3 regions of the Geodermatophilus sp. SYSU D00710 genome follow, and region 3 is predicted to be linked to each of the others. Evidence: predicted binding sites of a transcription regulator. Region 3 holds the regulator's gene; each other region holds the start of a gene.
What was found. The regulator LexA, encoded in region 3, represses DNA repair genes until DNA is damaged. The targets are predictions, from matches to a motif close to TCGAACANNTGTTCGA.

Region 1 (9,496 bases), on a different contig from region 3:
CGACGCGGCCCCCACGGGCCTGGAGCTCCGCCGGGACGACGCCGTGGGGCGCCTCGCCGACGAGGTCGAGGACGAGCTGGTGGCCGCCGGCCTGCGGGTGACCCGCGTGACCGAGGAGAACGGCACTGCAGTGCCGGGGACCGTGCTCGCGGTGACACCGGTGGGGCTGCTGGCACCCGGCGACCCGGTCACGCTGACCGTCGCGGTCGCGCCGCCCCCGCCGCCGTCCGCCCCGCCGGAGACCCGGGAGCCCCAGCCGGCACCGGTGGAGGAGGCGCCCTGGTCGCGGGGCTGGCAGACGGGCGGCGGGTTCTCCACCGGCGGATCCGGCCCGGGTCCGGTCACCGCCGAGCCGGCCACCCCGGCCCCGGTCGCTCCCCAGCCCGTCGCGCCGGCTCCTGTCGCGCCGGTCGCACCCGGCGCTCCGGAGCCCGCCGTCCCCGAGCCGGAGGAACCCGAGGCCCCCGAGGACTCCGACGGCCCGGACGAGCCGGACGAGCCCGAGGACCCCGACGACGGGGAGGGCCCCGGTCAGGGCAACGGCAACGGGAACGGCGGGGGCAACGGCAACGGGAACGGCGGGGGCCGGGGGCGCGACGACTGACCCGCCGCCGTCCTCAGCTGCCGCGGCGGGACGGCGCCAGCCAGACGGCCACGCCGATCGCCCCGAGCGCCGCGGTCAGCAGGAACCCGCGGTCGGAGTCGACCCGGGGCAGGGCGATGAGCACCCAGAACACCGCCAGGCCGGCCAGGCCGCCGAGGGCCAGCCGGTCGCCGACGGCCGGGCCCAGCCGCCCGCCCGGGAGCAGGCTCGCGGCGAGGCCGACGACGGCGACCAGCGCGGCGAGCGTCGCGAACGCCGACCACAGCGGCAGGTCCGACCAGAGGACCTGACCGCCCAGCCGCAGCGCCAGCCCGAGCTCGAGCAGCACGAGGCCCAGCACGCCGAGGCCGGTCGTGAGGAGCACCGCCCGGTCGCGCGGCGTCCGCGGGGCGCGGGGGGCGCGCGCGGCGCGGCGGGGGGACGGCATCCCCGCCTCGGGGGCGCCGGCCGGCGGTGCGGCCGCGGCCGGCTGGGCCGCCGGCGGGGGCGGCGGTGCGCCGAAGAAGGAGTCCAGCGGACCGGTGGGCTGCGGGCCGTCGACCGCGATCCCCGCGGGCGGCGCGACGGCGGTCGCCGGCTCGACGACGGCGGGCTGCGGAGCGGTGGTCGGGTAGGCTGGCGGCGGCAGGGGAGCCGCGGCGGGCGTCGTGTGCTCGTGGGCCGCGCCGACGGCGGTCGCCCCGTGCACGGCCGGGTCGGCGGGGGCCGATCCGGCCGGCGGGATGGCGATCTCCTGCGTGCGCGGGCCGGCCGGCGGCGTCGAGGCGGTCACGGTCGTTCCTCCAGGCGGTCGGCGGTGGACCGGGTCGGGCCCTCCCCTGCACGCTAACCGGGGCGGTCCGCGGGGCCGCGGAGGTGGGTCGGCGGGTCCGGCCGTCGGGGCCCTCGGTCTCCGCCCTCGCCGCCCGACCGCGCCGCGCCCTGGCGACCCGAGTGAGCACTCGCGGTCGACGACACGCGCCGACACGCCCCGTCGGGCGGCGACAACCGCTCACTCGGCAGCGGATCAACGGGTCTGGCTGCTAGCTCGCGAGCGGCGGGGGGCACGGGGGTCCTTCTAGGGTCGGGCGGGTGGTCACCCGCGCGGGCATCGTCGTCACCGGCACCGAGGTCCTGACCGGACGGGTCGCCGACCGCAACGGCCCCTGGCTGGCCGAGGAGCTGCGGCAGGCCGGCGTCGACGTCGGCGCCGTCCTCGTGGTCGGCGACCGGCCCGACGACATGCGCGGGGCGCTGGGGTACCTCGCCTCGGCCGGCGTCGACCTGGTCATCACGACCGGCGGGCTCGGACCCACCGCCGACGACCTGACCGCCGCCCTCGTCGGTGAGGTGCAGGGCCGCCGGCTCGCCGTCGACCCCGACCTCGAGCAGCGGGTCGCCGCGATCGTGGAGCGGCTGATGGCCCGCCGTGGCTGGCGGGCCGACCCCGAGGCGACGGCGGCCGGCGTCCGCAAGCAGGCGATGGTCCCGGCGGGCGCCACCGTGCTCGAGCCGGTGGGCACCGCCCCGGGCCTCGTCGTCCCGCCGGCGGACGGGCGCACCGGGCCGGTCGTCGTCGTGCTGCCCGGGCCCCCGTCGGAGCTGCAGGGCATGTGGCCGGCGGCGCTGGCCGCCGCACCGGTGCGGGCGGCGCTGGCCGGGGCCACCGAGGTGCGGCAGGAGACCGTGCGGCTGTGGGGCACGCTGGAGGCCCAGCTCGCGGCTACGCTGCGCGAGCACGAGGCCGAGCTCGACGGGCTGGAGATCACCACGTGCCTGCGCGAGGGCGAGCTGGAGATCGTCACCCGCTTCCCGCCCGAGGCGCAGCCGGCCTACGACCGGCTGGCCGCGGTGCTGGCCGAGGACTACGCGGCGACGCTCTTCTCCACCGGCCCGACGCTGGACGACCTGGTCGCGGACGCGCTGCTCGGCCAGGGGCTCACCATCGCCACCGCCGAGTCGTGCACCGGCGGCCTTCTGGTGGCCCGGCTGATCGAGCGGGCGGGGTCGTCGGCGTGGGTGCTCGGCGGGATCACCTCCTACGCCAACTCGGCGAAGGAGCAGCTCGTCGGCGTGCCGGGGGAGATGCTCGCCGAGTTCGGCGCGGTGAGCCCGCAGGTGGCGCAGGCACTGGCGGAGGGCGCGCGGGCACGCTTCGGTGCCGACGTCGGCGTGGGCATCACCGGCATCGCCGGTCCCGGCGGCGGGACGCCGGAGAAGCCCGTGGGCACCGTGCACCTGAGCGTCATCGGGCCGTCGGGGGCCCAGGCGCGGTCGGTGCGGCTGCGGGGGTCGCGGACGGCGGTGCGCGAGCGGGCGGTGGTCCTGGCGCTGCACCTGCTGCGGCAGCTGCTCATCGGCGGTCCGCCGGCGTGAGGGTGTCGAGGGCGCCCGCCCGTCCGCTGACGGAGTTCGGCAGCGTCGGCGCGTCGCTGGTGCGGGCCGCGCTCGTCGGGCGGCCGCAGGACGGGTTCGCCGTCGACGTCGTCCGCCTGGCACCCGGCGGCACGGTCGGCCGCCACCCGACCCGGCTCTGGCAGCTCTTCCTCGCCGTCGAGGGCAGCGGCTGGGTGTCGGGGGCGGACGGCGCCCGGCGCCCGCTGGCGGCCGGTGAGGCGGCGGTGTGGGAGCCGGGGGAGGAGCACGCGTCCGGGACCGACGACGGCCTGCTCGCCGTCGTCGTGCAGTGCCGGGTCCCGCTGGTCGAGGAGGCGCCGTGACCGCCCTGACCCTGCACGCCACCGGGCCGGAGCCGCCGGCCGAGGTGTGGGAGCGCTACGCGCAGCCCGCGCGGTGGCCGACCTGGGCGCCGCAGATCACCGGCGTGCAGGTGCCGGTCCCGCGGCTGGCCGCCGGGGTGACGGGGCGGGTGCGGGGGCCGGCCGCGGTGGGCCTGCCGTTCGTCGTCGAGTCGGTGGACGAGGCCGCGCGACGGTGGGCGTGGACGGTGAGGGCCGGCCCGGTGCGGCTGCACCTCCTGCACTGGGTGTCCGACGGTCCCGACGGCGGCAGCACCACCGGCCTGCGGATCACCGGGCCGCTGCCCGTCGTGGTCGGTTACGCCCCCTTGGCGCAGCTGGCGATCAGCCGCCTGGTCCGGCCGCTCGACTGACCGTTCCCGGTCGCGTCAGGAGCCGACGGAGATCTGTGGACAAGCTGCTGACCTGCGGATCCGGCTCGCCACGGGCTCATCCGTGCGGTGGTCTTCGAACACGTGATCGAGTTGTCGACAGCGCTGGACGCACTCGCCGGCGACGACCTGACCGCCGTGTTCGGCCCGCAACTCGACGAGCGGCTGCGGGCCCTGCTGGTCGCGCAGAACCGGCTGGCCGCCGAGCTGGCCCGCACCGTGCGCCAGGCCGAGCTGGCCGGCGCCGCGGAGTTCGACGGGCACAAGGCGGTCCAGTCGTGGCTGCGCGGACACGGGCACCTGGCCCCGGCGGAGGCATCCAGGCTGGTGCACACCGGCCGCGCGCTGGAGCACCTGCCTGCCGTCGCCGCCGGGTTCGCCGCCGGCACCATCACCGCCGGGCAGGCCGCGGAGATCGCGCAGGTGGCCACGCCGACCAACCTGGCCCGCGCCGCCGCGCAGGACGTCGACCTGGCCGAGATCGACGCCGCGCTCGCCGTCGCCGCCGGTCTGCAGACCCACGGAGAGCTGGCCGGCACGGTGGCCGGCTACCTGGCCCGCCTCGACCCGGACGGGCCCGATCCCGATCCGACCGAGGGCCGGTCGCTGACGGTGGTCAGGCACGCCGACGGCAGCGTGAGCTTCCGCGGGCACCTCGACGCCGTGGGCGGGCTGCTCGTCGTCCGGTGCGTCCCACGCGGCGTGGCGGCGTAGATGCCCCCGGTGTAGAGGGCGGAGGCCTTCGACTCTGGGGACGGGCCGTCGTCAGACCTAGCGTCCCTCATGGCCAGGAAGCCGGTGGTGTGCCGACTCGGGATCCATTCCTACGTGTACGCGCATCCTCGCGACGAGCACCAGGGGCCGGATCAACATCGAGATCAGGTGTGCCGTCGCTGCGGAAAGGGTCGCGACGACCACCTCATCGACTTTCGCTCTCCGCCTGGCCTTGGGATCGGCTGACCGAGCTGAGGCCCGGAGCCTCCCGGCGACGCATCCGTCCACCTGACGTTCTCCGGGGAGACGGTGCAGACCGCCCTCGAGGCGCACGTGCAGGCCGGCCGGCTCGCCGGCGACCAGCGCACCAGAGCGCAGCGGCTGGGGGACGCCTGGGTGCAGTGGGCCGACACCACGCTCGCGGCGGGCGCCCTCCCGGTGCTGCGCACGGTCAAGCCGCACGTGGCGGTGCGGGTGGACCTGGACGACCTGGCCGACCCTGCCACCGGCCCCGGCACCGCCACCATGGGCTTCGGGGCCACCATCTCCGCCGCCCGGGCCCGGTGGCTGGCCTGCGACGGCGCCATCAGCCGGGTGGTGTTCGGCCCCGACGGGACCCCGCTCGACCTCGGCCGCAGCCGGCAGCTGCGCCGCGCCGTCGAGCTGCGCGACGGGGGCTGCGTGTTCGCCGGCTGTGACGCCCCGACCCACTGGGCCGATGTGCACCACCTGGTGCACTGGATCGACGGCGGCGAGACCTCCCTGGCCAACTCGGCGCTGTTGTGCGAGCGGCACCACACCCAGGTCCACCACGGCTTCCGCGTCGAGCGACAACCCGATGGCCGATGGCGCACGTACCGGCCGGACGGATCGGAGATCACGGCCTGCCTCGGCCCCCGGTGCCACCGCCGCCTGAACCCGGCCGCCGACCACGGACACCCGCCGACCCGCCGTTCCACGTGGAACGGCGGGCCGGCCTGCGTGCCCGGACGACGACGCCGGCGCGGGGTGTGGACCGGGCCGGCGCGGGGGGTCGTACGGTGCCGGCCGTGAGCGCCACGCACGAGGTCACCAACCAGGTCCCGCCGCTGGCCGGGTTCGACCCGATCGCCGGGGACGCGGTGCTCGCCGAGGCCTGCCTCCGGCACGCGGACCAGGCCACGCTCGCGTCGCTGGCCGACCTGGGGCGGCTGGCGGGCAGCGAGCAGGCGCGCGAGTGGGGCCGGCTGGCCGACGAGAACCGCCCCGTCCTGCGCACCCACGACCGCTACGGCCACCGGATCGACGAGGTCGAGTTCCACCCGGCCTGGCACGAGCTCATGCGGACCGCGTTCGCCCACGGCCTGGCCGGCACCGCCTGGGCCGCGGCCGACGCCGGCGACCGGCACGCGCACGTCCGCCGCGCCGTCGGCTACCTCGCCTGGACCCAGGTCGAGGCCGGTCACGGCTGCCCGGTGACGATGACCTACGCCGCCGTCCCCGCGCTGCGCGCCGCTCCGGACCTGGCGGCCCGCTACGGACCGGGCCTCACCGGCACCGACTACGCCCCTGGCCTGACCGACCCCGCCGCCAAGCCCGGCCTCGTGGCCGGCATGGGCATGACCGAGAAGCAGGGCGGCTCCGACATCCGCACCAACACCACCCGCGCCGTGCCGGCCGCCGACGGGACGTACGCGCTCACCGGCCACAAGTGGTTCACCAGCGCCCCGATGAGCGACCTCTTCCTCGTGCTCGCCCAGCTGCCGGAGGGGCTGTCCTGCTTCCTCCTCCCCCGGGTGCTCCCCGACGGCAGCCGCAACGTCTTCCGCCTCCAGCGGCTCAAGGACAAGCTCGGCGACCGCGCCAACGCCTCCAGCGAGGTCGAGTTCGACGGCACCACCGGCTGGCTGGTCGGCGACCCCGGCCGCGGGGTCCCGACGATCATCGAGATGGTCAACGCCACCCGGCTCGACTGCGTCATCGGCTCCGCGGCCACCGTCCGCGCGGCACTGACCCAGGCGCTGCACCACGCCCGCCACCGCCGCGCGTTCGGCGCCCCGCTCGCCGACCAGCCGCTCATGCAGAACGTCCTCGCCGATCTCGCCGTCGAGAGCGAGGCCGCGACGGCGCTGGCGATCCGGCTGGCCGCCGCGGTCGACGCCGGCGAGACGGCGTTCCTCCGGCTGGCGGGCGCCGCGGCCAAGTTCCTCGTGTGCAAGCGGACCCCCGCCGTCGTCGGTGAGGCCATGGAGGTCCTCGGCGGCAACGGCTACGTCGAGGAGTCCGGCCTGCCGCGGCTCTACCGGCAGGCGCCGCTCAACAGCATCTGGGAGGGTTCGGGCAACGTCATCGCCCTCGACGTGCTGCGCGCCCTCGGCCGCTCTGCCGAGTCGCTGGCCGCGGTCACCGCCGAGCTCGAGCTCGCCCGCGGCGCCGACCCGCGCTTCGACGACGCCGTCAAGCGGCTCTCCGCCGAGCTCGGGGACCCCGACGCGCTGCCGCTGCGCGCCCGCCGCGTCGCCGGGCTGCTGGCCCTGTGCCTGCAGGCCTCCCTGCTGCTCCGGTACAGCCCGCCGGAGGTCGCCGACGCCTTCTGCGCCACGCGCCTGGGCGGCGACTGGGGCACCGTGCTGGGCACTCTCCCCGCCGGCGTCCCGGTGGCCCGCCTGGTCGCGCGGTCGGCCGTCCCGGCGACACGAGGGAACGGACCGGGCGTCTGAGCACGGGTCCTGCCCGACCCCTCCCGGCTCCACTACTCTCGGACAGGCGTCGCGCACGGACCGACTTCCCATCCCGTCCCGGTCCGTTCCCGGAGGCGGCCCGCTGGGCGGGACCCGGGGTGCGGCAGGGGGAGAGAGAGCGCGTGCAGCGATACGACCATGCAGGCACGGTCCTACCACCGGACCTGCTGGCCGGCGTCCCGGACGCCGTGTGCCGACTCGACTCGGAGTGGCGCTTCACCTGGGTGAACGCCGCCCTCGCGGAGCTCCTCCAGCGCCCGCCGGCGCGGCTGCTCGGCCGCCCGGTCCGCGACTGCGTCCCCGACGTGCTCGGCTCCCGGTTGCAGTCCCACGTGCACGCCGCCGTCGCCGACGGCCGCCCGTGCGCCTTCGAGTACCTGTACGAGCCGCACGACCGGTGGTTCGAGGTCCGCGTCTCCCCTGACGCGGACGGCGGGGTCGTGGTCTTCCTCCGCGACATCGACACCCGGCACCGCCAGCAGGCCGCGCAGGCGCGCCGGCTGGAGGACCTGGCCGGGGTGCTCGACGCGCTGCCCTCGCCCACGGTCCTGCTCGACGGTGACGGCCGGATCCGCACGGTCAACCGGGTCTGGGCGGGCAACGCCGACCGGATCCGCCAGGGCGGCTGGGAGCCGGCCGACGTCGGGGACGACTACGTGACGCGGATCCGGCAGGGGCTGGCGCCGGAGGACGCCGACCGGATCGACGCCGGCCTGCGCCGGCTCCGCACCGGGCCCGACGGCCTCGTCCCGCGCACGTTCACCCACGACTACGCGCACGAACTGGGCGGCGCAACGACCTGGTGGCGGCTGCAGGCCGCGCGGGTGGACGACGCCGGACAGGTCGTCATCACCCACACCGACATCAGCGAGCGCGCCCGGCACGAGCAGCAGCTGGCCTGGCAGGCCTCCCATGACGACCTCACCGGCCTGCCCAACCGCGCCCGCGTCCTCGAGCTCATCGGCGAGGCATTGGCCGACGAGTCGTCGCGGACCGCCCTGCTGTTCCTCGACCTCGACGGCTTCAAGACCGTCAACGACTCGCTGGGCCACGAGGTCGGCGACGAGCTGTTGCGCCAGGTGGGCGCCCGGCTGGCCGGCCAGGTCCGCCCCGGCGACGCCGTTGGCCGGCTCGGCGGCGACCAGTTCGTCGTCCTCGCCCGCTCCTGCGACACCCCGGAGGCGGCCGCCCTCGCCTTCCGGCTGCAGCGCTCCTTCATCCGGCCGTTCACCGCCGCCGGGCTCACCGTGCCGGTGTCGGCGAGCATCGGGGTCGCCGTCGCCCAGCCCGGCACGCGGCACGCCCACCAGCTGCTCAGCGACGCCGACGCCGCCGGGTACGCGGCCAAGGCCGCCGGCCGCGACCGGGTCCGGCTGTTCTCCCCGGACCTGCGCGACGCCGCCCGCTGGCGGATGGACGTCGCCACCCGGCTCCGCGACGGCGCCATGGACCAGTTCGTCGTCCACTACCAGCCCGTCGTGCGGCTCGACACCGGAGAGGTGGAGGGGGTCGAGGCGCTGCTGCGCTGGCGGCACCCCGAGCGCGGCCTGCTCGGCCCCGACGCCTTCCTCTCCGTCGCCGAGGAGACCGGGCAGCTCATCCCGATCACCCGCTGGCTGCTGCGGGAGACCACCCGGCAGGCCGCCGAGTGGGCGCGGCAGGGCCTCGCGCTGCGCATGGCGGTCAACATCAGCGCCCGGCACTTCTCCGCCGAGACGCTCGTGCGCGACGTCCGCACCGCGCTCAAGGACTCCGGCCTGGACCCCGAGCAGCTGATGCTCGAGCTGACCGAGACCTGTGTCGCCGAGGACCCGACCCGCGCCGAGGACCAGCTCGCCGTGCTGCGGCAGTTCGGCGTCCGGGTGGCGATCGACGACTTCGGCACCGGCTGGTCCTCGCTGGCCCAGCTCATGGCACTGCCCATCGGCACGCTGAAGATCGACCGGTCGCTCATCGCCGCGGCCGAGCGCCTGGCCGCCGGGGGCACCGGCGCGGTGCTCGGCGCGATCGTCGAGCTGGCGCACACCCTGGGCATCCGCTCGGTCGCCGAGGGCGTGGAGACCGCCGAGCACCTGCGGATGGTCCGCGAGGCGGGGTGCGACTCCGCCCAGGGCTACCTGCTCGCCCACCCGATGGCGGCCGTCGAGGTCGAGCGCTGGGCGCAGCGGGTCCGCGCCGGCGGCGGCGACTCCTGCGCGATGGCCCTCGCCGGCCAGCTCGGCTGAGCGCCGCCGCGGTGGGCCGGTGACGGGACGGGCGGGGTGAGCGGACCGGTGCGCCGCCGCGCCGTCCGCCGGGCCACCTCGCCGGCCGGGCCGCCGGTCCGGGAGCCGGCCGGGCAGACTGCCC
Region 2 (9,496 bases), on a different contig from region 3:
GGCGGCGACGGCGGGCTGCTGGGCCTCGCGCTGTCGCCGACCTTCGACGAGGACGGGCTGTTCTACGCCTACGTGTCGACGGCGACCGACAACCGCGTCGTCCGCTTCCCGATGGGGGGCACGCCCAACCCGGTCCTCACGGGCATCCCGCGCGGCGAGACCCACAACGGCGGTGGCCTGCGGTTCGCCCCCGACGGCACCCTCTTCGTCGGCACCGGTGACACCGGGAACCCGGCGCTCGCGCAGGACCCGGCGTCGCTGGGCGGCAAGGTGCTGCACGTCGACGTCTTCGGGCAGCCGGCCAACGCCGCGGGCCCGGTGTTCAGCAGCGGGTTCGCCGACGTGACCGCGGTGTGCCTCAGCGGCGACCAGCCGGCCACCGTCTACGCCGTCGACGAGTCCGCCGCCGGGCCCGACGAGCTCAACGTGCTCAGCGAGGGCACCGACCACGGCTGGCCGGTCGCCGGCCCCGGCACGGCGGAGCCGGTGCTCCGGCTCGACAACGGGTCCGCCGGGCTCGGCGGGTGCACCGCCGCCGGCACCACGGTGTTCCTCGGCGCGCTCGACGGCCAGCGGGTGTACGTCGTCCAGCTCGACGGCGAGGGCAGCGTGGTCGAGCAGCCCGAGGAGCTGCTCGGCGGCCGCTACGGCCGGCTGCGCACCGTCGTCCTCGACGGCGAGGGCGCGCTGTGGATCACGACGTCGAACGAGGACGGGATCGGCACGCCCGCCGAGGACGACGACCGGGTGCTGCGGATCCTCCCGCCCAGCTCGACGGGCTCCAGCCCGGTCTCAGGACCCGAGCACCCGCTCCTCGAGCATCCGGCGGACCGTGGCCGCGTCGGCCTTGCCGCGGGTGGCCTTCATGACCGCACCGACCAGCGCGCCGAGCGCCTGCACCTTGCCGCCCTGCACCTTGGCGACGACGTCGGGGGCGCCGGCGATCGCGGCGTCGACGGCGGCCACCAGCTCGTCGGACTCCCCCAGCACCGCCAGCCCGCGGGCCTCGACGACGGCGCGCGGGTCGCCCTCCCCGGCCAGCACGCCGTCGAGCGCCTGCCGGGCCAGCTGGTCGTTGACGGTGCCCTCGGCGACCAGCGCGCTCAGCTCGGCGACCTGGCGCGGGGTGACCGCCAGCGCGGACAGCTCCACGCCGGCGTCGTTGGCGCGGCGGGCCAGCTCGCCCAGCCACCACTTGCGCGCGTCGGCCGGCGAGGCGCCCGCGGCGACGGTCTCCTCCACCAGCCCCAGCGCGCCGGCGTTGACCAGCCAGGCCATCTCGGTGGCCGACAGGCCCCACTCCTCGCGCAGCCGCACCCGGCGGGCGGCCGGCAGCTCGGGCAGCGCGGCGGCGAGCTTCTCCACCCACTCGGCGTCGGGGGCCAGCGGGACGAGGTCGGGCTCGGGGAAGTACCGGTAGTCGGTGGCCTCCTCCTTGCTGCGGCCCGGCGAGGTGCTGCCGGTGTCCTCGTGGAAGTGGCGGGTCTCCTGCACCACCCGGCGCCCGGCGTCGAGGACGGCGGCCTGCCGGCGCATCTCGAAGCGCACGGCCCGCTCGACCGACCGCAGCGAGTTCACGTTCTTGGTCTCGGTGCGGGTTCCCCACTCGAGGCTGCCGATCGGGGCCAGCGAGGTGTTGACGTCGCAGCGCAGGCTGCCCTGCTCCATGCGGACGTCGGAGGCGCCGAGAGTCTGGATGATCTCCCGCAGCTCGGTGACGTACGCGCGGGCGACCTCGGGCGCCTTCGCCCCGGCCCCGGCGACCGGCCGGGTGACGATCTCGACCAGCGGGATCCCGGCCCGGTTGAAGTCGACGAGGGAGTACTCGGCGCCGTGGATGCGGCCGGTGGCCCCGCCCACGTGCAGGTTCTTGCCGGTGTCCTCCTCGAGGTGCACCCGCTCGATCTCCACGCGGTACGTCTCGCCGTCGACCTCGACGTCGAGGTGCCCGGCGGTGCACAGCGGCTCGTCGTACTGGCTGGTCTGGAAGCCCTTGGGGATGTCCGGGTAGAAGTAGTTCTTGCGGGCGAAGCGCGACCAGGACGCGATCCGGCAGCCCAGGGCCAGGCCGATGCGGATCGTCGACTCGACCGCGACGGCGTTGGCCACCGGCAGCGAGCCGGGCAGGCCCAGGCACACCGGGCAGGTCTGGGTGTTGGGCTCGGCGCCGAAGACGGTCGTGCAGCCGCAGAACATCTTCGACTCGGTGCCCAGCTCGACGTGCGTCTCCAGGCCGATCACCGGCTCGTAGCGGGTGAGGACGTCGTCGAACTCGACGAGGGGCTCGGTCACGAGCGGGGGTCTCCCTTCGGGGCGGTGCTGCGCCCGGTCAGCCAGGCGCCGACCCCGGTCAGCAGGCCCAGGACGATGAAGACGGCGAAGACCGCCTCCCCGGTGGTCAGCCACAGGACCAGCCCGGCGACGACGACGAAGGCGGTCAGGCCCCAGGCGGCCTTGAGCGGGCCGGTCACGCGGCACGCTCCGCGAGCCGGTCGGTGAGCGGCGCGCCCAGCGCGGCCTCGACGGCGGCCGCGACGCGGTAGCAGCGGTCGTCGGCCAGGGCCGGCGCCATCACCTGCAGGCCGACCGGCAGGCCCTCGGACAGCCCGCAGGGCACCGAGATGGCCGGGACGCCGGCGAGGCTGGCCGGCAGGGTGCACAGGTCGGCGGCGTACATGGCCAGCGGGTCGTCCACGCGGGCGCCGATCGGCCAGGCCACGGTCGGGCTGGTGGGGCTGACCAGCACGTCGACGTCGTCGTACGCGGCGCTGAAATCGCGGCTGATCAGCGTGCGGACCTTCTGCGCCTGCCCGTAGTAGGCCTCGTAGTAGCCGGCCGACAGCGCATAGGTGCCGAGGATCATCCGCCGCTTGACCTCGGCGCCGAAGCCCTGCTCGCGGGTGAGCGCCATGACCTCGTCGACGTCGCGGCTGCCGTCGTCGCCCACGCGGATGCCGAACCGCATGCCCTCGAAGCGGGCCAGGTTCGACGACGCCTCGCTGGGGGCGATGAGGTAGTACGCGGGCAGCGCCAGCCCGAACGAGGGGCAGGACACCTCGCGCACCTCGGCCCCGGCGGCCTCGAGCAGCGCGACCGCCTCGGCGAACCGGTCGAGCACGCCCTGCTCGTACCCCTCGCGGGCGCCCTCGCCGCCGAGCTCGCGGACCACGCCGACGCGCAGGCCCGACAGGTCGCCGCCGGCGCCGCGGCGGGCGGCCTCCACCACGGTGGGCACCGGCGCGTCGATGCTCGTGGAGTCGCGCGGGTCGTGCCCGCCGATGGCCTCGTGCAGCAGCGCGGCGTCCACGACCGTGCGGGCCATCGGCCCGGCCTGGTCGAGGCTCGAGGAGAAGGCGATCAGCCCGTAGCGCGACACCGAGCCGTAGGTGGGCTTGTGCCCGACCAGGCCGGTGACCGCGGCGGGCTGGCGGATCGAGCCGCCGGTGTCGGTGCCGAGGGCCAGCGGCGCCAGCCGGCCGGCGACCGCGGCGCTCGACCCACCGGAGGAGCCGCCGGGGATCCGGTCGTGGTCCCACGGGTTGCGGGTCGCCCGGTAGGCCGAGTTCTCGGTGGACGAGCCCATGGCGAACTCGTCCATGTTGGTCTTGCCCAGGAGCACGGTGCCGGCGTCCTTGAGCAGGCGGGCGACGGTGGCGTCGTAGGGCGGGCGCCAGCCCTCGAGGATCCGCGAGCCGCTGGTGGTGGGCACGCCCTCGGTGACGAAGACGTCCTTGAGCGCGACCGGGATGCCGGCGAGGCCGGTGCCCGCGGTGCCCGACGCGTCGACCTCGGCGGCGCGGGCGAGCGCCGCCTCCTCGTCGACGTGCAGGTAGGCGCCCAGGGCGCCGTCCTCTGCGGCGATCCGGTCGAGGTGGGCGCGGGTGACCTCCACCGACGACGTCTCGCCGGCGGCCAGGGCCGCCTGCAGCTCGGCGGCGGTGAGGGCAGTGAGGTCGCTCACTCCTCCTCCCCCAGGATGCGCGGGACGCGGAAGCGGCCGTCCTCGGCGGCGGGGGCGCCGGCCAGGACGACGTCGCGGGGCAGGCACGGGGTGGCGACGTCGGCGCGCAGCACGTTGGTCAGCGGGACGGCGTGCGTGGTGGGCGTGACGTCGGCGACGTCGGCGCGCTGCACCTGGGCCACGGCGTCGAGGACCGCCCCCAACTGGCCGGCGAAGCGGTCGAGCTCCTCGTCGGTGACGGCCAGGCGGGCCAGCCGCGCGAGGTGCGCGATGTCCTGGCGGCCGAGGGCGGGCGCCGCTCCGCGGTCGCTGGTGGGCTCGGTGCTCATGCTGGGGCGGGACTCCTGTCGTCGGCGCCGTGCCGGCGCCAGGGACGCAACCCGGTCACTGTACGCGCGGGCGGTGGCGCCCCGGCCCGCGGCGGGGGCGGGCTCGACCGGGGGCCGCCCGGTGCGGGAAGCTGCTCCGGCACACCGATCGACGCGGATCGTCTGCCCCTCGACGTCGTCAGCGGAGGAACCGTGTCCTATCTCCTGCGGCTGGTCGTCCCCGACCGCCCCGGCCTGCTCGGCGCGGTGGCGACCGCCCTGGGCGACGCGGGGGTCGACATCGTCTCCCTCGACGTGCTGGAGCGCGGCGGCGGCGTGGCCGTCGACGACGTCGTCGTCGACCTGCCGCCCGGCCGGCTGCCCGACAGCCTCATCACCGCCGCGCAGGCGGTGCCCGGCGTGCAGGTCGAGTCCCTGCGGCCCTTCGCCGGCCCGCTCGACACCCACCGCGAGCTCGACCTGCTCGAGGCGCTGGCGCGCTCGGCGGAGGGCACCGCGGTGAAGCTGCTCGCCGCGGAGCTGCCGCGGGTGTTCCACGGCAGCTGGGCGGCGGTGCTGCGCGCACCCCACGGCGCGTGCGAGGTCCTCGCGGCCTCCGACGCCGCCCCGGCCTTCGAGGGCCTCGCGCTGCCGTGGCTGCCGCTCACCTCACCCCGGCTGCTGCCGAGCGAGGACGACTGGCTGCCCGAGCGCTGGCGGGAGATGGCGATCGAGATGATGGCGGCCCCCTTCGGCGACCCGGGCACCGCCGTGGTCCTCGGCCGCTCGGGCGGACCGGCGTTCCGCCGCTCGGAGCTGCTGCGCCTGGCGCACCTGACGGGCATCGCGACCACGGTCGCCCACCTCCCGCCGGCCTGAACACCGGCGGTGTCGGTCCGGACCGGCGTCCTCGCGGGGGTCGTGGCCACGGTCGGCCACCTCCTGCCGACCTGGACCCGCCTCTGAGCTGCACCTCTCCTATCCACAGGACTTGATCGACACTTCGTTCGAACATATGATCGAGTACATGGCGACTGCCTCTCCGGTGCGCGATGCACCCGCTCCTGCCGCGGGGTGGGCGTCGGGGCCGCTGGGGGCGGTGCAGGCCACCGACCGGGAGATCGCCCGGCAGACCGCGCTGCGGGCGCGGGCGGTGGCCGCGTTCGCCGCGTCCCGGCCGGCGTCGGCCGATCGGCCGCCGGGCTCGCCCGGGGCGATGTCGGCCGAGCGGTGGGCCGCCCGTTCTGACCTGCTGCGGCCGGTGAGCGAGTGGGCCACCGACGAACTCGCGGTGGCCCTGGCGCTGTCCACCCAGGCGGCGCAGGCACTGCTGGAGCGGTCGCTGACCCTGGTGCACCGGCTGCCGGGCACGCTGGCCGCCCTGGAGTCGGGGGCGCTGCACGTGGGGCACCTGGGCCCGCTGATCGGCAGGGTCGCCCCGATCACCGACGACACCGTTCGTACGCAGCTGGAGCGGGATCTGCTGGCCTGGGCGGCGCGGCGGCACACCACGCCGGCGCAGCTGGGCGACAAGGTCCGCCGCGAGGTGCTCAAGCGCACCGCCCGCACCGCGGCCGATGACCTGCTCCGCGCGGTGCGCCGGCGTGGCGTGTCGGCCGGCCCGGACCGGGTGGAGGGGATGAGCGTGGTGTCAGCGCTGCTGACCACCCCCGAGGCCGCCGCCCTGCTCGCCGCGCTGGGTGCCTGTGCCGACGCGCTGCCCGCCGACGGCCGCAGCCGGGGGCAGAAGATGGCCGACTGCCTGCTCGACCTGGTGCTCCGCCCCGGCGAGACGGGGCTGCCGCCGGTGCAGGTGGCGCTGACCGTGGTCGCCCCGGTGGGGGCGCTGCTGGGCGGGGACGCCGCGTGTGAGGTCGACGGGCAGGTGGTGCCGGCCGAGTTGGTCCGCGCGCTGCTGGCCGCCCTCACCGGTCACCGGGCCGCCGCCGACGCCACGGCGACCGACACGGAGCCGGCTGACACGGAGCCGGCTGACACGGAGCCGACCGACCCGGATCTGACCAAGACAGGGCCGAGCGACCCGGAGCCGACTGCCACGGACCTGAAGCCGGCCTCCGGCGGGGACGACGTCCTGGGCTGGGAGGCCCGCGAGCAGGCCGAGCTGGAGGCCTGGTGGGCGCGGATGGAACGCCGCGTGCTGGCCGGCGAGTTCGACGCCGAACCAGCCCCCTGCTACGTCGACGACGAGCCACCTGACCACCTCTACGGCCCGCCACCGGACTCCGGCGACGACCCGCCACCCCACACGTCTCCCGACCCCGGCGACACCCCAAGTCCCGATGGCTGGTGGGCGCGCGCCGACCGCGCCGTCGACCAGGCGAGTGCCGCGCTGCTCGGGCTCGAGCGCGCCCTGGGCCACGCCCGCCGCACGGTGGCCACCGCGCAGCGCGCCGACGCCACCGACGAGGCGGCCTGGGCGGCGAGTCCCGCCGGCCGGATCACCGCCGCCGGGGATGTCCTCGCCCAGCTGGCCGCGGCCACCGACACCGCCCGCGCCGACCTCGCCGCCCTGCTGGATGCCACCGGCGGTGGCGGGCTGGCCGACCGGCCCCGGATCGCGCTCACCCACGCGGCCGGCGGCGCGCTGCTGGCCCTCACCGACCTGCCCGCCCTGCACCGCGCCCACCGACGCGGCCAGGGCCTCACCGCCCCCGGACCCACCGCCGGCTACCGGCCCGGCGCGGCGCTGGACCGGCACGTCCGCGCCCGCGACCGCCGCTGCCGCTTCCCCGGCTGCCGCCGCCCCGTCCCCCGCGCCGGCGAGCTCGACCACGCGGTTCCCTGGCCGGCCGGACCCACCACCGCGGCCAACCTCACCGGCTACTGCACCGGCCACCACCGCGGCAAGCACCAGGCCCCCGGCTGGCGACACACCCTCGCCCCCGACGGCACCCTCACCGTCACCACCCCGTCCGGCCTCACCGCGACCACCACCCCACCGCCCTACTGACCACGGCGACGGGTCCGGCACCGGAAACCGGTGGCGCCGGAGCGGGCCGGCCCGGCACGGTGGCGCCATGGCCGTCGACCACTTCGCCGGGGCCGTCGCCGAGCGCTACGACGCGGCGTCGGCCGAGATGTTCGACCCGGCGGTGATCGGACCGGCCGTCGACCTGCTCGCCGGCCTCGCCGGCGACGGCGCCGCCCTCGAGCTCGGGATCGGCACCGGCCGCCTGGCGCTGCCGCTGCAGGAGCGCGGTGTCCCGGTGCACGGCATCGACCTGTCGCCGGACATGGTCGCCCGGCTGCGCGCCAAGCCAGGCGGGGCGCGGATCCCGGTCACCGTCGGCGACTTCGCGTCCGCGACCGTCGACGACACCTTCACGCTCGTCTACCTGGTCTTCAACACGGTGATGAACCTGACCGGCCAGGACGAGCAGGTCGCCTGCTTCGTCAACGCCGCCCGGCACCTGCGCGCGGGCGGGCACTTCGTCGTCGAGGTCGGCGTCCCCGACCTGCAGCGGCTGCCCCCGGGCGAGCGGGCGCGGCCGTTCCGGCTGTCACCGACCCGGCTCGGCTTCGACGAGTACGACGTAGCCGAGCAGCGGCTGGTCTCGCACCACTACACCGTCACCGACGGGCGCCTGGAGGTCGTCTCGGTGCCGTTCCGCTACGTGTGGCCCGCGGAGCTCGACCTCATGGCGCGTCTGGCGGGCCTCACCCTCGCGGACCGCTGGGAGGACTGGCACCGCCGGCCGTTCACGAACGACAGCCGGTCGCACGTCTCGGTCTGGCAGAAGCCCGCCTGACCGGCGTCACTCCCCCGCCGGCTCGCTGCCGTCGCCGATGGTGGCCACCGCGCGGGCGGCCTCGGGGCCCTCGTCGAGCAGCACGCGCAGCCCGTCGTCGTCGAGGATCGGCACCTTCGCCTGGACGGCCTTGTCGTACTTGCTGCCCGGGTCGGCGCCGACGACGACGAAGCCGGTCTTCTTCGACACCGAGCCGGTGACCTTGCCGCCGCGCTCCTGCACCGCGGCGATGGCCTGGTCGCGGGAGAGGTCGCGCAGCGAGCCGGTGATGACCACGGTGGTGCCGGTCAGCGGCCCGGGCGGGGCGTCCTCACCGGCGTCGGCCAGCCGCACCCCGGCCCGCCGCCACTTCTCCACCACGCCCCGGTGCCAGTCGACGGCGAACCAGTCGCGCACCGAGCGGGCGATCGTGGGACCGACGCCGTCGGCCGCGGCCAGCTCCTCCTCCGACGCGGCCGTGATCCGGTCCAGCGAGCGGAAGTCACGGGCCAGCGCCTGGGCGGCGGTCGGCCCCACGTGCCGGATCGACAGCGCCACCAGCACCCGCCACAGCGGGACGTCCTTGCGGGCCTGCAGGTTGGCCAGCAGCCGCTGCCCGTTGGCCGACAGGGTGCCGTCCTTCTTGGTGAAGAAGGTCGTCCGCGACAGCGCCTCCTCGGTGAGGTCGAAGACGTCGCCCTCGTCCTCGAGCAGCCGCTCGGCCAGCAGCGCGATGGCCGCCTCGTAGCCGAGCACCTCGATGTCGAACGCGCCCCGGCCGGCCATGTGGAACACCCGCTCCCGCAGCTGCGCCGGGCAGGACCGGGCGTTGGGGCAGCGGATGTCGGCGTCGCCCTCCTTCTCGTGCCGCAGCTCGGTACCGCACTCGGGGCAGTGGGTCGGCATGACGAACTCGCGCTCGTCGCCGGTCCGCGCGGCGACCACCGGTCCGAGGATCTCGGGGATGACGTCACCGGCCTTGCGGATGACGACGGTGTCGCCGATGAGGACGCCCTTGCGCTTGACCTCGCTGGCGTTGTGCAGGGTGGCCAGCTGCACGGTGGACCCGGCGACCTTGACCGGCTCCATGTAGCCGAACGGCGTCACCCGGCCCGTGCGCCCGACGTTGACCCGGATGTCGAGGAGCTTGGTCGTCGCCTCCTCCGGCGGGTACTTGAACGCGATGGCCCAGCGCGGCGCCCGCGCCGTCGAGCCCAGCCGCCGCTGCAGGGCGACCTGGTCGACCTTGACGACGACGCCGTCGATCTCGTGCTCGACCGAGTGCCGCTGCTCCCGGTAGCGCTCGATGTAGGCCCGCACCGCCTCCAGGTCGTCGACCACCTCGAACCGGTCGCTGACCGGCAGGCCGAGCGCGCGCAGCCGCTCGTAGGCCTCCGACTGCCGCTCGGCCTCGAAGCCGCGGCGGGCGCCGAGGCCGTGCACGACCAGCCGCAGCGGCCGGGAGGCGGTGATCCGCG
Region 3 (9,496 bases):
GGTCATGGCGCTGATCACCACCGGCATGACCGGCCCGCTGGTCGACCGGTACCTGGGCCGCCCGGAGCAGCAGCCGACCGCCCGGGCCGTCGAGGTCGGCTGACCCGGCGCGCCGCTCCGCCGCGGTCCCGCTCGCACGGCCACCGGCCCGGCCCCTCGACGAGGGACCGGGCCGGTGGTCCGTCCGGGCCCGCCGCCGGCGACGGTCCTTCGCCTCTGCCCGCGCCGCCGCGGCGGCGGGAGGGTCGGTCCATGCGCCAGCAGCTGCGTTCCGTCCGAGCCGGGGTGGTCACCCTCCTCGGCGTCGTCCTGCTCGCCGCGTGCTCCGGCGACGACGAGGGCTCCGGCGACGGCGGCGGGTCCGCCGCCGACACCCCGGCGACCGACTCCCCCGCGGAGGACTCGGCGGCCGGGGACGACTTCTGCGCCCAGGCCGCCGACCTCGACCAGCGGGTGGAGGACGCCGTGGCGGAGGCCGCGGGCGACGCCTCGGTCCCGGAGGTGTTCCGTCAGCTCGGGGACGAGATGCGCGCCATGAGCGCACCGGAGGCGATCGCCGACGACTGGGAGGCCATGCAGGCCGGCCTGGACCGGATGGCCGACGCGATGGCCGACCTCGACCTCACCGACCAGGACTCGGTCGCCGCGCTCGAGGACGCCGGCAGCGGGCTGGACACCGCGAGCGAGAACGTCGACACCTACCTGCGCGAGGAGTGCGGGATCGACTGACCCGCGGGCGACCGGTGTCGCCGGAGCGCGCGTGCGCCCGCCCCGCGGTGGGTAGAGGGACTCCTGACGACCGGGCATCCACTCCCGGCGCCGCCGATCCGCTGGAGGCGACGTGTCGCCCTCTCGTCCCCCCGTTCCCGACGTCGACCGTCGCATCGTGGCCGCCTACCGAGAACTCGGCACCGCTCGCGACGACTTCCAGAGCGCCCCGAGCGGCCGCGCCTTCGGCCTGTGCCAGGCGGCCCAGGACGCGCTCGACGCGTTGCTCGACCTGCGGCTGAGCCTCACGGCCGCGATCGCACCGACGGCGGCGGCCCCGGCCTGAGGGCGGGCACCGCGCTCGGCGGGACCTCCTCGGCCCGACCGCGGGTCGGGCACGATCGCGCGGTGGACCCCGAGCAGCTGCTGCGGACGACGGCCGACCGGCTGGACGCGCTCGCCGCGCGGACGACCCCCGGCGACTGGCGCACCGGCGGACTGCTGGCGACCCGCCCCGAGGTGGTCGCGCACTCCCCCGACGACGGCACCGAGCACGTGGCCGAGGCACGGGCCCGGACCGGTGCGTGGATCGCGGCCCTCTCCCCCGCGCTCGCCGCGCCGCTGGCGGGCTGGCTGCGCGCCGCGGCGACGCAGGTGCCGGTCGACCCGGCCGCCGAGGCGTTCGCCCGGGCGCTGCTCGCGCGGCTGCCCTGACGCGTCGCCCCCGCGAGACGTCACCGGCCCGGCCCCCCGCAGGGGACCGGGCCGGTGACGACCTCGGTGGTCAGGGACGTCCCTGACCGGTCAGGTCAGCTGCAGCCGCTGGTGGAGCCGCAGCCCTCGCAGACGTAGCAGCTGCCGGCCGGGCGCATCTTCGTGCCGCAGGTCATGCACAGCGGCGCGTCGGTGACGTTGCCGGTGACCAGCTCGAGCAGCTCGGCCGAGGAGTGGGCCTCCTTGACCGGCTTGTCCGCGGCGGGCTCGGGCTTGGCCGGCGTCTCGGTCGGCACCGAGCCGCGCAGCGCCTCGACGTCGACCTCCTCCTCGACGACCTCCGCCGTCGAGGCCGAGCCGCCGTAGCTGCCCGAGACCTGGGCCGCCCGCTCCTCGGCGGTGAAGATGCCGAGGGTGGCGCGGGTCTCGACCGGCAGGTGGTCGAGGGCCAGGCGGCGGAAGATGTAGTCCATCACCGACTGCGCGATCCGGATGTCCGGGTCGTCGGTCATGCCGGCCGGCTCGAACCGCATGTTGGTGAACTTCTGGATGTAGGTCTCCAGCGGCACACCGTGCTGCAGCGCGATCGAGATGCCGATCGAGAAGGCGTCCATGACACCGGCCAGGGTCGAGCCCTGCTTGCCGAGCTTGAGGAACACCTCGCCGAGGCTGCCGTCCTCGTACATCCCGGCGGTCATGTAGCCCTCGGCGCCGGCGACGCTGAACGACGTCGTCATGCTCTGCCGCTTCTTGGGCAGCCGGCGGCGGACCGGGTGCGACGTCGCGGCGACCGGAGCCGCCTCCACCTCGGCCTTGGCCCCACCATCGGCAGTGGTCTTCTTGGCCTTGGCGTCGGACAGCGGCTGGCCGACCTTGCAGTTGTCGCGGTAGATCGCCAGCGCCTTGAGGCCGAGCTTCCAGCCCTGGAAGTAGATGTTCTCGACGTCCTCGACGGTCGCCGTCTCCGGCATGTTGACCGTCTTGCTGATGGCACCGGAGATGAACGGCTGCACCGCGGCCATCATCCGCACGTGGCCCATCGGGGAGATGGCCCGCTCGCCCATCGCGCAGTCGAAGACCTCGTAGTGCTCCGGGCGCAGGCTCGGGGCGTCGACGACGTGGCCGTGCTCGGCGATGTACTCGACGACCGCCTCGACCTGCTCGTCCTGGTAGCCGAGGCTCTTGAGCGCCCGCGGGACCGTCTGGTTGACGATCTGCATGGACCCGCCGCCGACCAGCTTCTTGTACTTGACCAGCGAGAAGTCCGGCTCGATGCCGGTCGTGTCGCAGTCCATCATGAAGCCGATGGTGCCGGTGGGGGCGAGCACCGAGGCCTGGGCGTTGCGCCAGCCGTTCTCGGCACCGATGTCCAGGCACTCCTGCCACTGGGCGGTGGCTGCGCGGAGCACGTCGGCGTCATCGGCGCCGACCGGGCGGATGGCGTCGTTGGCCGCGGCGTGCTTGCGCATGACCCGGGCGTGGGCGTCGGCGTTGCGGGCGAAGCCCTCGTAGGCGCCGACGATGCCGGCCAGCTCGGCCGAGCGCCGGTAGGCGGTGCCGGTCATCAGCGAGGTGATCGCCGCGGCGAGGGTCTGGCCGCCGCGCGAGTCGTAGGCGTGGCCGGTCGCCATGAGCAGCGCGCCCAGGTTGGCGTAGCCGATGCCCAGCTGCCGGTAGGCCCGGGTGGTCTCACCGATCGGCTCGGTCGGGAAGTCGGCGAAGCAGATGGAGATGTCCATCGCCGTGATGACCAGCTCGACGGCCTTGACGAACGTGCGGGCGTCGAAGGTCCCGTCGTCCTTCAGGAACTTCATGAGGTTCAGCGACGCCAGGTTGCACGAGCTGTTGTCCAGGCTCATGTACTCCGAGCAGGGGTTGGACGCGTTGATCCGACCCGTCTCGGGGTTGGTGTGCCAGTCGTTGATCGTGTCGTCGTACTGGATCCCGGGGTCGGCGCACTCCCACGCGGCCTGGGTGACCTTGCGGAACAGGTCCTTGGCGTCGACGGTCTCGATCACCGAGCCGTCGAGGCGGGCGCGCAGGCCGAAGCCGGTGCCGTCCTCGACCGCGCGCATGAACTCGTCGGAGACGCGGACCGAGTTGTTCGCGTTCTGGTACTGGACGCTGGTGATGTCCTTGCCGCCGAGGTCCATGTCGTACCCGGCGTCGCGCAGCGCGCGGATCTTGTCCTCCTCGCGCGACTTGGTCTCGATGAACTCCTCGATGTCGGGGTGGTCGATGTCGAGGACGACCATCTTGGCCGCGCGCCGGGTGGCGCCGCCGGACTTGATCGTCCCCGCGGACGCGTCGGCGCCGCGCATGAAGCTGACCGGACCCGAGGCGGTACCGCCGGAGGACAGCAGCTCCCTGGACGAACGGATGCGCGAGAGGTTCAGGCCGGCGCCGGAGCCGCCCTTGAAGATCAGCCCCTCCTCGCGGTACCAGTTGAGGATCGAGTCCATCGTGTCGTCGACGGCGAGGATGAAGCAGGCGCTGACCTGCTGCGGGGCGCTGGTGCCGACGTTGAACCACACGGGGCTGTTGAAGCTGAACACCTGGTGCAGCAGCATCCACGTCAGCTCGTGCTCGAAGACCTCGGCGTCGCCCTCGGTGGCGAAGTAGCCGTGCTCACGGCCGGCGGCGCCGTAGGTCAGGACGACCCGGTCGATGAGCTGGCGCAGGCTGGTCTCCCGCTGCGGCGTCCCAACGGCGCCTCGGAAGTACTTGGTCGTGACGATGTTGGTGGCGTTGATGCTCCACTCGGCAGGGAACTCGACACCGCGCTGCTCGAAGTTGACCGAGCCGTCACGCCAGTTGGTCATGACGACGTCGCGGCGCTCCCAGGCCACCTCGTCGTAGGGGTGGACCCCGGCGGTCGTGTAGACGCGCTTGACCTTCAGGCCCTTCCCCCGGGTCGGCGCCTTGGGGGCACGACGCGTGCGGCCTGCCGGGCGGTCCTCGATCTCGGTCACGAGCTCTCCCTCGGTGAGTGGTCCAGGCGGCTGGGGAAGAGAGCCACCCTGTTCCTAGCGGTTGGTGCTGACGGTTCTGAGGTGGTGCTGGACGGTCCGGCGACGCTGCCGGCCGGTGGTCAGGGGGTGGCGGCGCCGCTGGTGCCGGCCTGGCCGCGCCCGCCACGACGGCGCGGCGGCGGGTCGAGCTGCATGCCGGGCAGCGGTGGCGTGCCACCGGTGTGGTGCCGCGCGCGCAGCTCGGTGATCTCCTTCTCGAAGTCCTCGACCGAGCTGAAGGCGCGGTAGACGCTGGCGAAGCGCAGGTAGGCCACCTCGTCGAGCTCCCGCAGCGGCCGCAGGATCGCCAGGCCCACCTCGTGGCTGGGCACCTCGGCCACCCCGCTGGCGCGGATGGCGTCCTCCACCTGCTGGGCGAGCTGCTGGAGCTGGTCCTCGTCGACCGGCCGGCCCTGGCAGGCCCGGCGCACGCCCGCGACGACCTTCGAGCGGTTGAACGGCTCGCTGACCCCGCTGCGCTTGACGACGGCGAGGACGGCCTCCTCCACCGTGGTGAACCGGCGGCCGCAGGCGGGGCAGGAGCGACGGCGGCGGGTGGTGGCACCCTCGTCGGCCTCGCGCGAGTCGATCACCCGGCTGTCGGGGTTGTGGCAGAAGGGGCAGCGCACTGCGGTTCACCTCCCTCTGCGGACGGGCTCGGTGCCGGTCTCCCCGGCGCCGGGTGGGACGTACCGGCGGACGGCCGGATGCCACCGGCCACCGCGCCTCGCCGCCCTCTGCTGTGGACCCCTCTGGGGACATCCGGTGGACACCCCGGGGATGACCTGAGGACGCCCTGTGGAGGACTCCCTCCGTCGTGACCACTAGATGTAGGGGGACAGTAGGCCGGGCTCCACAACATCTGCAAGCCGACGCCGGGCGTGTCTCTTCCGCCGAGATGCGGTCGTGACCTCGCGGTGACCAGGCGCGACCACCTCTCCCACCCGTCACACGACACGCCGCGGCGCCCGCGCATCGGCGCGCGGGACAGGACTGCCGGGTGTACGGAGCGGCCACGGACACGCGGCCGCGCGGTGCACGGCCCGGCACCGTCGGGCGACGCCGCCGGCGGGTCCGGGAGGGCGCGGGACGCCGGGGAGGGGTCGCTCAGACCGACGGGCGCACCGCGGGACGCCTGCCGCGCGGGTTCGGCACCAGGTCGCCCAGGCGGATCGGCCGGGTGAGCAGGTCGGGCTCCCCGTCCGGCGCGAGGGCCGTGTCAGGGGTGGCGACGGGCACGCCGACGGCCGGCATCTCGGCGGTGACCGCGCGGTGTCGGCCGGCGCCGGCCGCGGAGGGAGCCCGGTGCCGGCCCGGCGCCTCCGCGCCGACGGCCGGCTGCTCGGCGGTCACGTCGGCACAGTGCCGGCGGGAACGGCGCGGGCGGTCAGCAGCCGGCACACCGACCGGGCGGACGACGGACATCGCGGCCGTGACGGGCCCCCCGGGAGCGGAAGCCGTGACGGCGGTGTGCGCGGTGACCGCCGGCGCCAGCGTGAGCCGGCGCTCCGGCAGCCGGACGGCGGCCAGCTCGACCCAGGTCCCGGCGCCCTCGACGACGCCCGGGACCTCGGTACGCAGTCGCACCCAGACCTCGCACGCGCCGGTGTCGTCGTGCCGCCAGCCGAGCATCGCGCCCACGACCCAGGCGCCGTCCACGAGCACCTCGACGTCCTGCGGCGACCCGAACGACACCGCTGCCCTGCTGTTCACGGCTGCTGACACGTCCTCACCGTATGTGTTCGTCCGAGCCGGATGCGTGAGCGACCGGACACCGATGGTTGACGAACCGGGCCGGGCGGTCTCGTCACTTGTCCGGGGAGTGCCCCCGTCCCGGTCACGGCAGGCGCAGCACCTGACCGGCGACCACCGCCGAGTCCTCGAGGTCGTTGAGCTCCTCGATCGCGTCGACGACGACGCGCACGTCCTGCTCCGGGCCGGCGACCTCGCCGGCGATCGACCACACGGTGTCACCCGGCTGCACGACGACGCTGCTCTCCCCGGCGAGCCGCAGGCCCTGCTCGGGGGCGAGCACCTCCCGCCCCAGGACCGCGCCGCCGACGCCCGCGGCGAGGACCAGCACGGCCACCAGGCGGCGCCCGCGGTGGGTCAGCCGCACGGGGCCGGGGGCCGGCGCCGCCGGACCGCGGCCGGCCCGGGCCGGCTCGCAGCGCACCGGCCGGCCCCCCGGCCGCGCCGGTGCCCGGCGGGTGCGGGGCGCCTCGGCGGCCGGCCCCGCGGCGGGACCGGTGGCACGGACGGGCGCCGCGGCCGGGCGGTCGGGCACCGGCCGCAGGTGCCCGGTGATCCGCGGACCCGAGCCCGGCAGGGCCGCCCGCGGCGACGCCGGAGCGCCCTGGGCCGGGCGACGCGGGGCCGGGGGAGGTGCCTGCCGGCGCGGGGCCGCGGTCCCGCGCACGGCCCCCTCCGCCAGCAGCGGCCGCCAGGGGACCCGGACCGCCGCGTCGAACTCCAGAACCGCCTGGTGCACGCTGCCCATGACCACTCCTCCTCGTCGCCCCACCGCCGTCGAACACGCGTTCGATCGAACGTCTGTGCGATGTCTACCGCATGGGGCCGACGGGGTCGACCCGACACCTCCGACGGGTTTCGAACACACGTTTGAAGTACCGGGCCCGAGGCGCTACGGTCCGATCAGCAGCCGTCCGCCCGTTCCCCCGGACGCCGGCACCTCCCGGCGTCCGGGGGCCGGGTCCTCCGGGCGGCGGGCGGGACACGAGGGCCGTGGCGACACGGCCGGCGAGGAGGAGACGTGGCGGGCACGAGCGGCACCGGCCAGGGCACGCGCGGGGGTACGGCCACCCGGCGAGGAGGCCGGCGGGGGACGGACACCGCTGCCGACGGCGCCGGGGGGCAGACCGCCGCGGTGCGGTCGTTCCCCGACCGGGGCGACGCCGGCGACGGGCTGACCCAGCGGCAGCGCCGGGTCCTCGAGGTCATCCGCGACTCGATCGACCGCCGCGGTTACCCGCCCTCGGTCCGGGAGATCGGCGAGGCGGTGGGCCTGTCCTCGGCGTCGTCGGTGGCCCACCAGCTCTCGGTGCTGCAGAAGAAGGGCTGGCTGCGGCGCGACCCCAACCGCCCGCGCGCGCTCGACGTGCGGCTGCCCGGGGACACGGCCACCGAGGGCGCACCGGCCGCGCCGGCCGCCGCCGACGGCGGCACCGCGCCCACCTACGTGCCGCTGGTCGGCCGGATCGCCGCCGGCGGCCCGGTGCTGGCCGAGCAGGCCGTCGAGGACGTCTTCCCGCTGCCGCGCGAGCTGGTCGGCGAGGGCACCCTCTTCATGCTCCGCGTCGCCGGTGACTCGATGGTCGACGCGGCGATCTGCGACGGCGACTGGGTGGTCGTGCGCCAGCAGCCCACCGCCGAGAACGGCGAGATCGTCGCCGCCATGCTCGACGGCGAGGCCACGGTCAAGACCTACAAGCGGCGCGACGGGCACGTGTGGCTGCTGCCGCACAACCCGGCCTACGAGCCCATCCCGGGTGACGAGGCCACCGTCCTCGGCCGCGTGGTGTCCGTCCTGCGCCGCGTCTGACCCCACCGCCCGACCCCAGGCGGGCCCGGCTCCCGCCGCGCCGGTCGGCGGGAGCCGGGCCCGCGTGGCCGCGGGCTCAGCCGGTGGGTGGCGCGGCCGCCCGCCGCCGGCGCAGGCGGCCGCCGATCCACACCGCCACCGTGGCGACGGCGGCCGCCACCAGCGCGGCGGTGATCGGGGGGACGTCCGTGCCGCCGTCGGCGGGCGCGGTCGCCGTCGAGGTCGCCGTCGAGGTCCCCGCCGGTGACGACGACGCGGCGGCCCCGGCCGGGATCGGCACGACCGTGACGTCGCCGGGCGGTCCCTCCCCGGCGACGAGCAGCGCGGCGCCGTCGGCGGTGAACGACACCGCCTCCCCCTGCGGTGCCTCGGGCAGCGCGATGCGCGCCGGCTCGCCCGCCAGCGCGGCCGGGACGTCGGACCCGGCGAGCGGCCAGACGTAGGCGTCGGTGTAGGTCCGCAGCGCGATCCGGCTGCCGTCGCGGGCGACGGCGCCCCCGGTCACCAGCAACTGGCCGGCACGCCCCACCGGGCCGCCCGGCGTCCCGGTGAGCGTGAAGGCCACGGTGCCCACGTCGGCCAGCGCGACCGTGCCGCCGTCGACCAGCGGCGCCGCCGGCCGGTAGACGTGACTCGCCCCGAGCACCTCCTTGGTGACCAGGTACGGCGTGCCGTCGGGCGCGACCAGCAGTGCCTCGGCGTCGTGCGGGCCGTCGGGATAGGTGAGCCGGTACAGCGCCGTGGCGCCGTCGGGCCGCAGCGCGATGAGGGCGACGGTCCCCCGGGTGGCGTTGTTGTCCCCGGTGTCGGCCAGCCACACGGTGCCGTCGGGTCCGACGCCGAGGTCCTCGGGGTCGTAGGGGTCCAGCGGCGCGACGGTCTCGTCGACGACCCGGCAGGTCTGGTCGAGCACCGCGACGGTCACCCGCTCACCGCCGTCGGCGACGGCCAGCATCCGGTCGCCGACGTCGACGAGCCCGGAGAGCTCAGCGAGCCGTGGGTCGGTCACCTGGCAGCGCGGTGCGGGCGCGGCCTCCTCGGCGGCCGCGGAGGCCGCCGGCAGCAGGACCGGGGCGAGCCCCAGCGCGAGCCCGAGGACGGCGGCCGGTGCGCGCGGGGCGGACGCCCGCGCGCTACGCGGGAGGACGGCCGACGCGGGCACTCGCCCAGCGTGACAGCACGACTGCGTCGAGTGCGTGCACCACGCCCAGCAGCAGGATCCCGACCGCGGCCCCGACGACCGCGTCGGTGACCCAGTGGAAGTCCAGCGAGACCATGGCGATCCCGGTGGCCACCGGCCCGACGACGCTGAGCCACCACAGCGTCCGCTGCACCGGCGGCGCGAGCCGGTACTCGACGGCCTGCCAGCGGGCCACGCCCCACATGAGCACGGCGTTGGCCACGTGCCCCGAGGGGTAGCTGGCGCCGTCGCGGTGGAAGAACGAGCCGGGATAGGCGGGCGCCGTGCGACCGGTGCCGAACTTGAACGCGTAGACCACGA

Region 1: a site for LexA is predicted at 4,624-4,639, ahead of ACI78U_RS17910 (DUF222 domain-containing protein). Genes of this name have one in related genera too.
Region 2: a site for LexA is predicted at 5,277-5,292, ahead of ACI78U_RS12080 (DUF222 domain-containing protein). Genes of this name have one in related genera too.

The regions. Positions count from the first base shown of each region.
Region 1 is NZ_JBJGYX010000044.1:14,067-23,562, forward strand. Features, by position in the region: gene ACI78U_RS17880 (serine/threonine protein kinase) at 1-604, shown strand, start outside; gene ACI78U_RS17885 (hypothetical protein) at 618-1,376, opposite strand; gene ACI78U_RS17890 (competence/damage-inducible protein A) at 1,676-2,959, shown strand; gene ACI78U_RS17895 (cupin domain-containing protein) at 2,956-3,303, shown strand; gene ACI78U_RS17900 (SRPBCC family protein) at 3,300-3,695, shown strand; gene ACI78U_RS17905 (DUF222 domain-containing protein) at 3,783-4,427, shown strand; gene ACI78U_RS17910 (DUF222 domain-containing protein) at 4,737-5,480, shown strand; gene ACI78U_RS17915 (acyl-CoA dehydrogenase family protein) at 5,477-7,126, shown strand; gene ACI78U_RS17920 (putative bifunctional diguanylate cyclase/phosphodiesterase) at 7,270-9,372, shown strand.
Region 2 is NZ_JBJGYX010000021.1:54,868-64,363, forward strand. Features, by position in the region: partial or broken gene ACI78U_RS12050 (PQQ-dependent sugar dehydrogenase) at 1-705, shown strand, start outside; gene gatB (Asp-tRNA(Asn)/Glu-tRNA(Gln) amidotransferase subunit GatB) at 793-2,292, opposite strand; gene ACI78U_RS12060 (hypothetical protein) at 2,289-2,471, opposite strand; gene gatA (Asp-tRNA(Asn)/Glu-tRNA(Gln) amidotransferase subunit GatA) at 2,468-3,961, opposite strand; gene gatC (Asp-tRNA(Asn)/Glu-tRNA(Gln) amidotransferase subunit GatC) at 3,958-4,290, opposite strand; gene ACI78U_RS12075 (ACT domain-containing protein) at 4,483-5,148, shown strand; gene ACI78U_RS12080 (DUF222 domain-containing protein) at 5,297-7,240, shown strand; gene ACI78U_RS12085 (class I SAM-dependent DNA methyltransferase) at 7,308-8,039, shown strand; gene ligA (NAD-dependent DNA ligase LigA) at 8,046-9,496, opposite strand, start outside.
Region 3 is NZ_JBJGYX010000028.1:13,972-23,467, reverse strand. Features, by position in the region: gene ACI78U_RS14185 (cation:proton antiporter) at 1-103, shown strand, start outside; gene ACI78U_RS14180 (hypothetical protein) at 253-729, shown strand; gene ACI78U_RS14175 (hypothetical protein) at 887-1,054, shown strand; gene ACI78U_RS14170 (hypothetical protein) at 1,117-1,422, shown strand; gene ACI78U_RS14165 (vitamin B12-dependent ribonucleotide reductase) at 1,518-4,394, opposite strand; gene nrdR (transcriptional regulator NrdR) at 4,514-5,062, opposite strand; gene ACI78U_RS14155 (hypothetical protein) at 5,541-6,158, opposite strand; gene ACI78U_RS14150 (LysM peptidoglycan-binding domain-containing protein) at 6,271-6,933, opposite strand; gene lexA (transcriptional repressor LexA) at 7,207-7,995, shown strand; gene ACI78U_RS14140 (hypothetical protein) at 8,072-9,157, opposite strand; gene ACI78U_RS14135 (phosphatase PAP2 family protein) at 9,129-9,496, opposite strand, start outside.